Linked DNA regions of Fibrella aestuarina BUZ 2. The protein of the gene in region 2 interacts with the protein of the main gene of each other region in a pairwise test. Links are inferred from orthologs where the notes say so. Each region holds a gene or a part of one and is shown on either strand. Other genes may lie near its edges.

Evidence for each region.
Region 1: the proteins of sucC (region 2) and sucD interact in binary tests that used the Escherichia coli proteins (3 or more experiments, as listed by UniProt). The link is inferred for Fibrella aestuarina BUZ 2 from one-to-one orthologs.

What each region holds. Positions count from the first base shown.
Region 1 is NC_020054.1:2,379,902-2,385,460, reverse strand. The notes cover bases 2,584-5,559. They hold sucD (succinate--CoA ligase subunit alpha), read right to left. Parts: upstream 4,522-5,559; coding sequence 3,646-4,521; downstream 2,584-3,645. Other genes in these bases: FAES_RS09770 (DNA topoisomerase IB), read left to right, coding at 5,279-5,559; FAES_RS09775 (DUF6962 family protein), read left to right, coding at 4,616-5,197; FAES_RS09785 (DUF4271 domain-containing protein), read right to left, coding at 2,584-3,448. Outside these bases: porK (T9SS ring complex lipoprotein PorK/GldK), read right to left, coding at 1-177; FAES_RS09795 (PorP/SprF family type IX secretion system membrane protein), read right to left, coding at 422-1,384; FAES_RS09790 (uroporphyrinogen-III synthase), read right to left, coding at 1,529-2,314; more of FAES_RS09785, read right to left, coding at 2,387-2,583. UniProt on the Escherichia coli protein: Succinyl-CoA synthetase functions in the citric acid cycle (TCA), coupling the hydrolysis of succinyl-CoA to the synthesis of either ATP or GTP and thus represents the only step of substrate-level phosphorylation in the TCA.
Region 2 is NC_020054.1:6,190,093-6,198,045, forward strand. The notes cover bases 1,991-4,776. They hold sucC (ADP-forming succinate--CoA ligase subunit beta), read right to left. Parts: upstream 4,100-4,776; coding sequence 2,882-4,099; downstream 1,991-2,881. Other genes in these bases: FAES_RS25650 (M48 family metallopeptidase), read left to right, coding at 1,991-2,741; FAES_RS25660 (ABC transporter ATP-binding protein), read left to right, coding at 4,252-4,776. In the rest of the region: FAES_RS25635 (M23 family metallopeptidase), read right to left, coding at 1-176; FAES_RS25640 (glycosyltransferase family 2 protein), read right to left, coding at 268-978; FAES_RS25645 (fumarylacetoacetate hydrolase family protein), read right to left, coding at 1,062-1,673; more of FAES_RS25650, read left to right, coding at 1,923-1,990; more of FAES_RS25660, read left to right, coding at 4,777-4,917; mce (methylmalonyl-CoA epimerase), read right to left, coding at 5,224-5,640; FAES_RS25670 (HesB/IscA family protein), read left to right, coding at 5,753-6,079; FAES_RS25675 (sensor histidine kinase), read left to right, coding at 6,193-7,029; FAES_RS25680 (response regulator transcription factor), read left to right, coding at 7,042-7,698; FAES_RS25685 (hypothetical protein), read left to right, coding at 7,797-7,953. UniProt on the Escherichia coli protein: Succinyl-CoA synthetase functions in the citric acid cycle (TCA), coupling the hydrolysis of succinyl-CoA to the synthesis of either ATP or GTP and thus represents the only step of substrate-level phosphorylation in the TCA.

The DNA.
Region 1 (5,559 bases), 3.8 Mb from region 2 along the record:
CATGCCGTATGGGGTTGTCTGCCGATAACCAGGACGCGATTTAGCCACGATTTCACCGTTTGCTACGCCCACGTCACTACCTTTCCCACCTCCCATTTTTGATTTTAAAAAGCCACAGCTCTGTAAAATCAACACTGTTGCCACAACCAACGCACCCCGGAGTGTTAGTGCAGGCATTCGGTTCGATTCCATATTTGTATAAAGCATAAAACTTGTGCAAGACTCAGCGATAGAACGAAAATCCGTTCTGTTATTGTATACCCTCCTTTTTTTCCGAAAAAGCTCATTTGAGGCTTCAAAAGCAGCGAATTAAACGAGGGAAGGTCAAAATTAAGGGGATGGATGCAAAGTGCCTAACAAGAATAAAGCCAATTTGTCTATCCAGATGTAGCGAGAAGCGATTTTTTGGTACGTCACGGCATTAATACCGGAAGCGCGGCGTCCGGATAATGGGCTTCTTGTTGGTGCTTGGCGCCGGTAAGGCATAGCTCAGCATCAGCTCGTACGACGCCGGGTTCTTAGCCTGCGTACCGAATGCCACGGCGTCGTAGGCCAGCCCAAATCGTAGTGCATTATTGGCCAGCATATTCAGCCCCGCCATGACCGTGATCGACTCCTGCACCCGGTAACTCAACCCGGCAAAATAGCGGCCATTATAGGTAGCCAGCAGGTTGGCGTCGAGCGACGAAGCCTGCGGCCCCGGCTCGGTGCTGTATTTGTACAGAATCGACGGCTGCAGGTCAATCTCGTAGGTCAGCCCCAGCCGATACCCTGCCGACAGATAGGCCGTGCGCGACAGCGGGTTGATCGCCCGGTCGGTACCCAGCTTGTAGGCTGGTGAATTGATGTGGAAGAGACTCGCCCCAATCCAGTAGTCGACCGTGTTATAATAGATACCGGCGCTGATATCAGGCTGCATCTGCGAGTAAATCCCGGTTGGCACCAGCGGGTCGTTCGGATCGTTGATGATTGCGCCCGTGTAATCGATTCGTTTGTTGAACAGCCCGGCCTGTACACCCACCGCCAACGTACCTGACTTTAGGGGTAAGCGATACGCGTAGGCCAGTTGGAACGATTGATTGCTGATCGGGCCAAGCTGATCGTTGAAGGCATAGATACCTACGCCACTGTTAAGGCGCGTGAGGGGTAAGCTTGCCGTGAGCAGTTGCGTGGTGGGCGAGCCGCTCGCGCCCGACGACGTCTGGTAACCGGCCCACTGTGTACGATGGATAAACTGAATGCGGGTCACCCCTTCTGACCCAACCGCTGCCGGATTGACGACTGTAGGTGTAAACGGAAATAAGCTAAACTGCGGGTCTTGCTGACCATAGGCCGACGTGGCCAGTAAACACCCACCAATAAGCACGTAGAGTTTGCGAAGCATAGAGCAAGGGATCCAAACCGATAGCGTTTTGACCAAGTAATTGATTAACGCCCGTAAACACAAAATATTGGTCAAGAAAAAGGCCGAAACCGGTAGTTTATCAGGGCTAACTACTGGTCTCGGCCTCTTAACAACCCGGTGTTGTTACGGATTGTTGGCTTTTCGAATGTAGAGGTCCAACGCGCCGGTCATCGAAGGCGCATTGGGCAGCGGCGCTTCGATATCGAGCGTCAGGCCGGCTTCCACGATCGCTTTGGCGGTGGTGGGGCCAAACGCCGCCAGCCGCGTACCATTCTGCTGATAATCAGGAAAGTTACTTTTCAACGAGGCTACCCCCGACGGGCTGAAGAACGCAATCAGATCATACTGGTTGATGTCCAAGTCGGAAAGGTCGGTTGCCACGGTTTCATACATCACGGCTTCCGTGAGGTGCAAACCGCTTGTGTCCATAAAATCAGGAATATCGTTGCTGCGGATGTTCGAGCAGGGGAACAGGAACTTCTCGGTCTTATGCTTCCGAATCAGATCGAAAAGTTCTTTAGCGGTTTTCGTGCCCGAAAAGATTTTCCGCTTCCGGATGACGATGTATTTCTGGAGGTAATTGGCCGTCTGTTCGGAGATGCAGAAATACTTCATATCGGCAGGCACCTCAATACGGCCCTCCTGGCAAATCCGGAAGAAGTGGTCGATGGCATTACGGCTGGTAAAGATGATCGCCGTGTGGTCAAGAATGTTGACCTTATTACGGCGAAAATCTTTGAAGGATACGCCCTGAATCTGAATGAACGGGCGAAAGTCGATCGTAATGTTATACTTAGAGGCTAATTCGAAATAAGGCGATTTGTCGTCGGCGGGCTTAGATTGAGTTACTAATACTTGGCTGACTTTGGTCTGGCGCTCTTCTGTGGTCTGAGTGCTGGTTTGGCTCATTAGAATCTACCTCATTAAAATCGTTCCGGTGCAAACAGGGGTGGAACCTGGCTTCCGGGGAAGCAAAACCCGTCAGACGGCAAACCGGATGCCGATGACGAGCGGTATCAATTCCACGATGCAAAGGTACGAAAATAAATAGAGATTCTTGACCGGCATCTGTCGTACCAGCGTCAGGTAAAGCCAGCCTAAACGCCCTAGGTAGTAAACGATGAAGGGGATCACTACCAAACTCGGCGATGGCTCAAAGTTGCTGCTGTAGGGGCTAATGGCAGCCGTCAGCAACAGCAGTATCGTGGTGAAAACCAGCGATGCCTCCACAATCCGGAAATAGTGCAGGCTGACGATGCTATCGAACTTATAGAGGCTACCTACGGTGGCGATCAGGGCGTACTTGCCCAGCATAAGTCCGAAAACGACCGCTGTCACCGCTAAATAACTTAATAGCAATTGGCCAAATGTTTGCCCCTGTGGCAGAAACGCACCAGCCCCAAACAGGCTGATATGCTGGCTTTGTACGTAAAGAAACAGAAAAGCCAGCCCCAGGCTTAGGTTGAGCGTAAAGGCCATAGACACGCCTCCCAATGGCCTGCTGATCAGGGACGATTCGTCGGGCGGGTCGAGTCTGACCAGATTCAGCGGGCTGTAGTACGTCAGGAAACCGCGCCGGAAAAAGGTATAAAGAAACGCGTGGCTCGCCAGCAGGAATAGCAGACCGACACTGAAGAAATCGATGAAGCCCGACAAGGGTCGGGGGCGAACGCTCAACAGATCGTCGTTGAGCCGGATGGTCTGTTGCGACATGGCCCGTGCGTGGCCAATCAGCAATTGCCAGTTGTTGACCACAGCCGGTCCATAGAGCGTGATGAATACCTGCGGCTTTCGGTAGAGCCGGTGCAGGCTATCGATGTCGAGCACGACCCACTGCCCCGCCGGGCACTTCCGGCGCAGCGCCGCGTCGACAAACAGAAAGCCATCTTGTTTACTTTGGATCAACAGCTTGTACCGGCGGTTGCTTTCCAGATCCACAAACGCGCTAACGGCTTGCTCGTCGGCATGTTGCTCCAGAATAAACGGGACGTAGGCTTTAAACGCTTCATCGTATACGACGAAGTCATTCTGGAAATCGTGCACCGGAAAGAAACCGTTTGCGGGCCCGACTCCCTCCTGCCGTCCCTGGGCAATTACGGGTTGCGTAAAAACACGAACGAGTGAAAGAACGAGCCAGACAATAACAAGGCGAACGTACCTGTCTTGGGTAAGACCACGTAGTTGCCCCCTGTTCATTCGCCAAAGTCGCTCTTTCACTCGTTCTGTCTTTCAGGCTTTGTTTATTGCCCTAGTGCCTTCAACATGGTATCGCCGATGAGCGCGGGCGACTCAACCACGTGAATGCCGCACTCGCGCATGATGGCCATTTTGGCCGCTGCGGTGTCGTCGGCACCGCCTACGATGGCACCAGCATGGCCCATGCGGCGGCCTTTGGGAGCGGTTTGGCCAGCAATGAAGCCAACCACGGGCTTGCGGTTGCCGTCAGCTTTAATCCAGCGGGCCGCCTCAGCTTCCATACCCCCACCGATTTCGCCGATCATCACGATGGCTTCCGTTTCGGGGTCGTTCATCAGCAGTTCAACCGCTTCTTTGGTCGTGGTACCGATGATGGGGTCACCGCCGATACCGATGGCGGTTGTCTGGCCCAGACCGGCTTTGGTCAGCTGGTCAACGGCTTCGTAGGTCAACGTACCTGACTTCGATACGATGCCCACTTTCCCTTTCTTGAAAATAAAGCCGGGCATAATCCCCACTTTGCATTCCTCGGCCGTCATTACGCCGGGGCAGTTCGGACCAATCAGGCGTACGTCGCGGTCGCGCAGGTAGGCTTTCACGGCCACCATGTCTTCGGTTGGGATCCCTTCCGTAATGCAGATGATAACCTTGATACCCGCGTCAGCGGCTTCCATGATCGCATCGGCCGCAAAGGCAGGCGGTACGAAGATGATCGACGTGTCGGCACCGGCTTTTTCCACCGCTTCGTACACCGTATTGAACACGGGCTTGTCGAGGTGCGTCTGGCCGCCTTTGCCTGGCGTCACGCCGCCCACCACATTGGTGCCGTATTCAATCATCTGCTGGGCGTGGAAACTGCCTTCCGAGCCGGTGAAGCCCTGTACGATAACTTTTGAGTTCTTGTTGACTAATACGCTCATTGCTTTTTTTGAATCGTGGTCAATGCCCGTCGCGTGGACGCCTTATTTTGCTTAAAGTGGGGCAAAAGTAGACCGAAAAACGTTATCTTCCGATATGATTCTTTCGCACATGATCTCCGACGCGGTGCTGGCTGGCGTGGGTTTCTGGGTCTTTGTTACCTGCTTTCAAGGTGTTCCTTTTTACAGCCGTTTGCTTTGGGGTTTCTTCTTTTCCACCATCTCACTGGCCGCCCTCACCGGGGTTTTCACCTTCGCCGGCCTCGCCGATTTGGAGCCGTTGCACGAATCATTGACACTATTGGCGGGCAGCATGGGGGTTGTGTGCATCGTCGTGGCCGTTTATACGGCTGTGCTGAAACGGCCCGCCTCACAGCTTTCCTTTAGTCTGACCGCCCTGATCGGGATGGCCCTTTTTATTGCCCTGCTGGTTTCACCCCGGTTTGGCGTGTTTGCGCCCGTTCTCTCGTCGTTGGGCATGTTGCTGGTGATGATTCTGTCGGTATTTGGCCTTCGGCAACGCCTGCCGGGCATGGGCTGGCTCATTGTGGCCGTTATGTTGATGGCGCTGGCCACCAAAGTGACGAGCTTCAGCCTGCCCATTCACCCTACCGACACCTATCATTACCTGATCGCGCTGGCGTTGCTTTGTTTCGGCAAGGCAGGTAAACAATTGTAAGAAGGTCGCCTATTTAGTACTTACCAAAACCCCGCTCCTACTCTGACGGTTGTTGCTACATCCTAGTTACTCAACAACCTAATGAACCCATCAACAGGCCAATCCGATGCCGTGCAACTGGCCAGAGCCGCCAAGCTGGTTTACGTAAACGATACCATGCCGGGCATTGCGCGGCGGCAAAACGGCAATCGGTACGAATACCTCGACCCCAAAGGCTCGCCTATCGACGACGACGCCACGCTGGAACGAATCCGGCGGCTGGCCTTGCCGCCCGCCTACCAGCACGTCTGGATTTGCCCCCGGCCGAACGGCCACTTGCAGGCCACCGGCATCGACGCCAAAGGGCGAAAACAGTACCGCTA
Region 2 (7,953 bases):
CCCATGCCGCCCGACAGCGAACCGGCTTGCCCCGGATTGATCGGAAACGCCAGATAACCCGGCTGAATCAACGGACTGGAGGGCTTTTTCGATTGGGCGAATACGGCGGTGATTCCCAGCCAACTCAGCAGCAATACAGTACGAACGATCACTCGAGAAGGGTATTTTACAGACAAGAAGCACCATCAGCCGCAGTTGTAGCGTCGACGGCGTCTTTGCCCGGTTGTGCTTTATTTTCCGCCGTTGGTGGTCAACGGCTTTGATAGGCTAACGAAATAAGCCGTACCGAATGATGCAGTAGATGGCCCGGAAACCATCCTGCCAGTTGATTTTTTTACCTTCGGCGTAGGTACGTCCGTAATACGAAATACCCACTTCGTAGAACCGGATGTTCTTGATACGAGCGAGTTTGGCCGTGACTTCCGGCTCAAAACCAAACCGCTTTTCGAGCAAGGGCATCGACTGCACCATGTCGGTCCGGATCAGCTTGTAGCAGGTTTCCATGTCGGTCAGGTTCAGGTTGTTGAACGCGTTGCTCAGCATGGTCAGGATCTTGTTGCCGATCGAATGCCAGAAAAACAGAATCCGGTGGGGACGCCCGCCCATAAACCGCGAGCCATAGACCACATCGGCGACACCCGCCAGCACGGGCTTCAGCAAGATGTTGAATTCGTCGGGGTCATACTCTAAATCGGCATCCTGCACGATCAGGTAGTCGCCCGTAGCCTGCCGAATGGCGGTGTGAATAGCGCCCCCCTTGCCCTGGTTGACCTCGTGCCGAAAATAGCGCACATCGACTCCCGGATTAGCCGCCTGAAACGCCCGGATGCGCGCTTCGGTCTGATCCGTCGAGCAGTCGTTAACCACGATAATTTCTTTGGTCACCTGACCCGCCAACGCAACGTCGGCCACGCGCCGCAAAATGCCTTCGACGGTGCGCTCTTCGTTATAAGCCGGGATTAGTATGGATAGCTTCAAGCAGTGTAGTCTGGTTTATAGGCATACGCCCCGCGGTTAGTCACACAGCCAGCGTTGCTGGTGTGTAACCGACCACCTGGTGATTATTTCACGTCAAAGTTGAGCAGTTCGCGGCCTTCAAGGCTAGCCACCAGCCGGTCACCGACCTGCACCGGCCCAACACCTTTGGGCGTTCCGGTGAAAATGAGGTCACCGGTTTGCAGGGTAAAGTAGCGCGAGACAAACGCGATGAGGTAATCGATTTTGAACAGCATCAGGCTCGTATTGCCCTGCTGCCGGGTTTCGCCGTTGACATCAAGCTGAAAGTTGATGTTCTGAATATCGGCAAATTCGCTTTTCGGCACAAAGCCCGAGATGGGTGCCGAACCGTTGAACCCCTTAGCCAGGTCCCAGGGAAGCCCCTTAGCTTTGAGCTTACTCTGGATGTCGCGGGCGGTAAAATCGATTCCGAGCCCGATCTCGTCGTAGTATTTGTGCGCAAACCGTTCTTCGATGCGCTTGCCCATCTTGCTGATCCGTACGACCACTTCCAACTCGTGGTGCACATCCTGCGAAAAATCGGGGTAATAAAAAGGCTCGTTGTTCCGTAGAATGGCTGTGTCGGGCTTGGTGAAAATGACGGGGTCGTCGGGCTGTTCGTTGTTCAGTTCCCGGATGTGTTCGACGTAATTGCGGCCAACGGCAATGATCTTCATGCAGACGTTCCCCTATACGGTAAGGGCTATTAAACAAATGGACTCGCCACAAATCTAAGGGATAAACGCGGCGTAACCACGCGTAACGCATTTTGGCCAGTAAACGGTCCCAACGAATCGGCCACCAGGAGGCGGTTGAGGTTAAAATTGGGTTACAAATTTTCCCGTTGCGTGCATTGCTAAAACAAAGCGCGTCTTAAGCAAGTCCTTATGGGGCAATTAAATACGACGAACATATCCCTACACACGATGAAACGTACATTCCTGGGCTTTGTCCTGCTCACTGTCGCCTTTGCCTGCGCGAAGGTGCCGCTTACCAACCGTAAGCAGATTTTGCTAGTCCCCAACGATCAGATGCTCCAACTGAGCGCTACCGAGTACAAAAGTTTTCTGGATACGAGCCAAGTTATCAACAGCACGGCCGACGCGCAGATGGTCAATCGGGTGGGCGACCGGATCCGGCGGGCCGTTGAGTCTTACATGAACCAGAACGGCTACGCTCAGCGCCTCGAAGGGTTTAACTGGGAGTATCACCTCGTGCAGGATCGGCAGGTAAACGCCTGGTGCATGCCGGGGGGTAAAATTGTGGTGTACTCGGGCATTCTGCCCTACACGCAAAATGAGGCGGGGTTGGCCACCGTACTGGGCCACGAAGTATCCCACGCTGTAGCCGAGCATGGCAACGAACGGATGAGCGAAGGGCTGGTAGCCAATGGGCTGCTTCAAGCCGGACAGGTGGTTACGGGTATCGCAACAGCCAACAAGACCCCTCAGGTACAGGCGCTCTTCCAGCAAGCTATTGGCACGGGCGGGCCGCTTGCCTACCAGTTCTTCGGCGCACTACCACACAGCCGCCGTCAGGAATCAGAGGCCGATCATCTGGGCCTGATTTTTATGGCTATGGCTGGTTATGACCCCAATGAGGCCATCTCGTTCTGGAGCCGGATGGCCAAAGCCAGCGCCGGGCGCGCCCCTGCCGAGTTCTTCTCCGATCACCCGTCTGACGAGCGCCGGATCGCCGACCTGCAAAAGCTGCTGCCCGACGCCATGAAGTATTATAAGCGATAGGCTTATCTAGCCTGGAAAGTCTGTAAGAAAAGAAGTCCGTAGTCTGGAAAGTCAATTGGTTTGTACAGCGCAAGCAATACAACATTGACTTTCCAGACTACGGACTTCTTTTCTTACAGACTTTCCAGGCTAGATAAGCCTTACAGCGCTGCTACTACCTGCCGAACTTTCTCGGCGGCTTCTTTCAGTTCAACGGCCGACTGCACTTTCAGCCCCGACTCGTCGATGATCTTGGCACCTTCGGCCGCGTTGGTACCCTGCAACCGGACAATGATCGGTACCGGGATGTCGCCGATGGCTTTGTAGGCTTCCACAACGCCCGTAGCTACGCGGTCGCAGCGAACGATACCGCCGAAGATGTTGATCAGGATGGCCTTCACGTTCGGGTCTTTCAGGATGATCCGGAAGCCCGCTTCCACCGTCTTGGCGTTGGCGCCACCCCCTACGTCGAGGAAGTTGGCCGGCTCACCACCCGACAGTTTGATGATGTCCATGGTGGCCATCGCCAGCCCGGCGCCGTTTACCATGCAACCCACGTTCCCGTCGAGTTTCACGTAGTTGAGGTCATTGGCCGACGCTTCTACTTCGAGCGGATCTTCTTCCGTTACGTCGCGGTAGCTGGCCAGATCGGGGTGACGGTACAGGGCGTTGTCGTCGATGTTTACTTTGGCATCGACCGCCATAATTTTATTGTCTGACGTTTTAAGAACGGGGTTGATCTCGAACATCGACGCGTCGGTATCCACGTAAGCTTTATAGAGCGAGGTCACGAATTTGACCATCTCTTTGAAGGCTTCGCCGGTCATGCCCAGGCCAAACGCAATTTTGCGGGCCTGAAACGGTTGCAGGCCAACCGCCGGATCGATCCATTCTTTTACGATTTTCTCGGGTGTTTTTTCGGCTACCTCTTCAATGTCCATACCACCTTCGGTGCTGGCCATGATCACGTTGCAGGCTTTCGAACGATCGAGCAGAATGCCCAGATACATTTCTTTCGGCTCGGTTTCGCCAGGGTAGAATACGTCCTGTGCGACCAGCACTTTGTTCACTTTCTTGCCTTCGGGGCCGGTTTGGTGCGTAACCAGTACGTTGCCGATCAGGTTTTTAGCAATATCGCGCACCTCGTCGACCGATTTGGCCAGGGCTACACCGCGTTGCTCGCCGCCTTTGACTTTTCCTTTCCCGCGGCCTCCCGCGTGGATTTGCGACTTCACGACCACAAACTTCGAGTTTGTCTGAGCCATGATCTGCTTCGCCGCTTCAACGGCCTTCTCGGGCGACTCCGCCACGATGCCTTCCTGAATCCGAACGCCGTAGCGCTTCAATATTTCTTTACCCTGATATTCGTGGATGTTCATACGGACAGCAACACGCGTTAATTTTGGGCCGCAAGTTAAAACGAAAAAGAGTTTTCAGTTTGGAGTTTTCAGTTTAGAGTTGGCTGGCGCGTCAGCATTACTCGTGCGTTCGCCAACTTCAAACTGAAAACGCTAAACTGAAAACTGGAAAAATGCCCATTCTCCACGCTACGAACCTTCGCCGGGCCTACGGGCCGCTCCCCGTCCTGAACGACGTCAGTTTATCCATCGATGCGGGCGAGGTCGTCTCGATTGTGGGGGCTTCTGGAGCGGGTAAGAGTACCCTGTTGCACATCCTGGGTACGTTGGACCGCCCCGACGGTGGTTCCGTTACCCTGGCCGGGCAGGATGTTTTTTCGTTGACCGACAAACAGCTGGCCCGCTTTCGGAATGAGCAGATCGGCTTTGTGTTCCAGTTTCACAACCTGCTGCCTGAGTTTACCGCCCTCGAAAATGTGGCGATTCCGGGCTTCATTGGGGGGCGCGATGAAAAAGCCGTGCGGCAGCGGGCCGCCGAGTTGCTTAGCCGCCTGGGCCTGGCTGACCGGCAGCAGCATTTCCCCGCTCAGCTGTCGGGAGGGGAGCAGCAGCGGGTAGCCGTAGCCCGCGCACTGATCAATCAGCCGGCCGTCGTGTTTGCCGATGAGCCCAGTGGCAACCTTGACTCCCGCAACGCCGAAGAGCTTCACCAACTGTTTTTCGACTTGCGGGATACCTTCGGCCAAACCTTCATCATCGTAACGCACAACGAAACGCTGGCTATGCTGGCCGACCGGTCGATCACGTTGCGCGATGGCCACGTTGTAAAGACCGAATAAGCCCTAATTGAGTATAAATCCGCACCCCATTGAGTGTCTTTACCCAGACACCAAGCCACCTGTTATAGTATTAAATACCCGGAAAAAGCAGTTTTAATCAATTTTTAATACAACATAGCTACTTGATAAATAACCACTTACACAGTTTACTACATGAATTTATAGGCCGACGAACCATTAATTCAGAATTGTGTTTTATACTTGTATCGAAAAGAAAAGTTTTTCATAACGTTGAGTAAATCAGAAAGCCAAGGGGGAGTCTCGCTTGGCTTTTTTGTTTGTAGCCCTGTAAGGTCGTCAAAAGCCTTACAGGGTTTCCTGTTTTATCGTCTGGCACAGTTCAACCAGTACCCCATTGGCCGTTTTGGGGTGTAGGAAACAGACAAGCTTATTGTCGGCTCCCCGCTTGGGTACGTCATTCAGCAGCGTAAATCCCGCCGCTTTCAGCCGCTCCATTTCGGCCCGGATATCATCGACCTCGAAGGCCAGATGGTGAATGCCCTCCCCCCGCTTTTCCAGGTACGTGGCAATAGGGCTATCGGGCCGGGTAGCGGCCAACAATTCGATCTTGGTCTGATTGACCTGAAAAAAAGACGTCATGACGCCTTCCGACGCGACTTCCTCGGCTTTATAGGGCTGGCTGTTGAGCAGCAGGCTAAACAGGTCATTGGAAGTGGCCAGATCGCGGACGGCGATACCGATGTGTTCGACGTTGGTAAACATAGCTGTGCAGAGTTCAGAGTGTATAGGAAGCTGACCCGGTGGGCCAAATAAGCGCGGCTCGTGAACTTTGGCCTTTCAACCTGTTGTTTTGCCTGAAACGAGCTATACAAACATGGTTACGGTAACTGAACAGGCCAAGAATAAAATTGTGGAACTACGCCAGAAAGACGGCCTTAACGATAATTACGCCATCCGGGTGGCAGTGCAGGGCGGCGGTTGCTCAGGGCTGATGTATGATCTTCAGTTCGACACGGCACAGCAACCAACCGACCATGTTGTGGAAGATAAAGGGATTCGGATCTACGTTGACCGCAAAAGTCTGCTGTATCTGGCCGGCACCGAACTCGATTTTTCGGATGGGTTGAACGGCAAAGGCTTCCAGTTTAAAAACCCCAATGCGTCACGTACCTGTGGCTGCGGAGAGAGCTTTGCTGTCTGAGGCGCACCGTTTGCATCATTTCTCAGACCGAATACTCTAAAATAGGCCACCCCGACCGTGCGGTTTAGGGGTGGTTTTTTATATTTATAAGCTGCTTAAACCCCATTTGCGCTTTGGATCTGTACATGAAGCTATACATTGCCGTTGGGTCGGCCATGTTGGTGGTGATGACGTTGTTCATCATCCTCTTCGTAGCATTCTATCAGAACCGCCAGGTACGTCACCTGCTTGCGCTCAACGAACTCCGCGAAGCCAACCGGAAGGAACTCATGGAAGCCACCTTCCAGGGTCAGGAAGCGGAACGCCGCCGCCTCGCCCGCGACCTGCACGACGAGATCGGCACGATGCTCTCGGTGACTAAGCTGAGCCTCAACCAACTGGAGCGACGACTGGCCGTGTTAGCAGAGCAGCCCATCAACGGGGGCGTTGACCGCGACGAATCGGTCGATCTGGAACTGAGCACGCAGCAGGTGCAGAAAACCCGCGCCCTGCTCGACGAAACCATGAGCAATGTGCGCCGCATCAGCCGCGATCTGGTGCCGACGACGCTGGAACGCTTTGGCCTGCTGGCCGCCATCGAAGAACTCACCGAAAAAGCCAGCACGCCCGACATCACCGTGACCCTCGAATCGCCCAGCACGCTGCAACGGCTGACCACGGCGCAGGAACTGATGTTTTACCGCATTGCACAGGAATTGCTTAATAACGCGATCAAGCACGCTTCGGCCACGCTGATCGAGGTGCAGTTTGTCTGCATCGAAGATGCCGTCAGGATGTCGGTGATTGATAATGGGCAGGGTTTTGATTACGACGACGTGGTGAAAGATCAACGCAGTGGGTTAGGTTTGCGGAATATTGAGAGTCGATTGAGCGTAGTAGACGGACATGTAACGTTCGATGTGGCGCCGGGGCGTGGTTCCCGCGTCCATGTTGAAACGCGTAGTCATTAGGCAGCCTTTATCATGGCTAACATCAAATTAGCGTTGGTCGATGACCACAATTTATTCCGGCGGGGTATTGCCTCTATTCTGGGGCAGGTAGCCGATTTTGAGCTGGTGCTGGAAGCCAGTAATGGGCAGGAGTTTATCGAAAAAATACCCCGCAAGATGCCCGACGTCGTGCTGCTCGACCTGCAAATGCCGGTGCTGGATGGCACCGCCACGGCCGATTACCTGCGTGAACATTACCCGCTCATCAAGATCATCGTGCTGACGATGCACGACGAAGACCGTATGGTGCTGCACCTGCTGGAGAAAGGCGTAAGCGGCTACTTACTAAAAGACTCCGATCCCGATGAAGTGGAGAAGGCCGTTCGAAAGGTGATGGACGAAGGGGTGTACCTCAACGAGTTTGTGTCGCGGGCCATGCTGCGGAAAATGACCAACAAAACGACGGTCGTGAAGCAGTCAACGTTGTACAACAGCAAGATTTTACTCTCGGAGCGCGAAAAAGAGGTGCTGAAACTGATTTGCGAAGGCCTTTCTACGGCTGAAATCAGCGACCGCATTTTCCTGAGTCCGCGTACGGTTGAGGGGCATCGGCTGCGCATTCTCGAAAAAACCGGCACCAAAAACACGGCCGGGATGGTCGCCTACGCCTTCAAGAACGATCTGGTGTAGACGGGGTTCCTGGCCAGTAACGGCTTACTATCAACTGGTTATAGAGGCTGGCTGGGCAAAAATGGCCCAATCAGCCTGAAAACGTAGTAATTTGCCGTATGCGTTACATATCCGCTTGTATCGTGGGGCTTGGCTCGGTAGCTCTCTTAGGCTGCACCACGCCGACGACAGAGCCCGTTAGCCTGGGCCCGGATTTTATGCCTTTGGAAACGGGTCGGTTTATCGTATATGACGTGACGGAACAACGCTACTCGC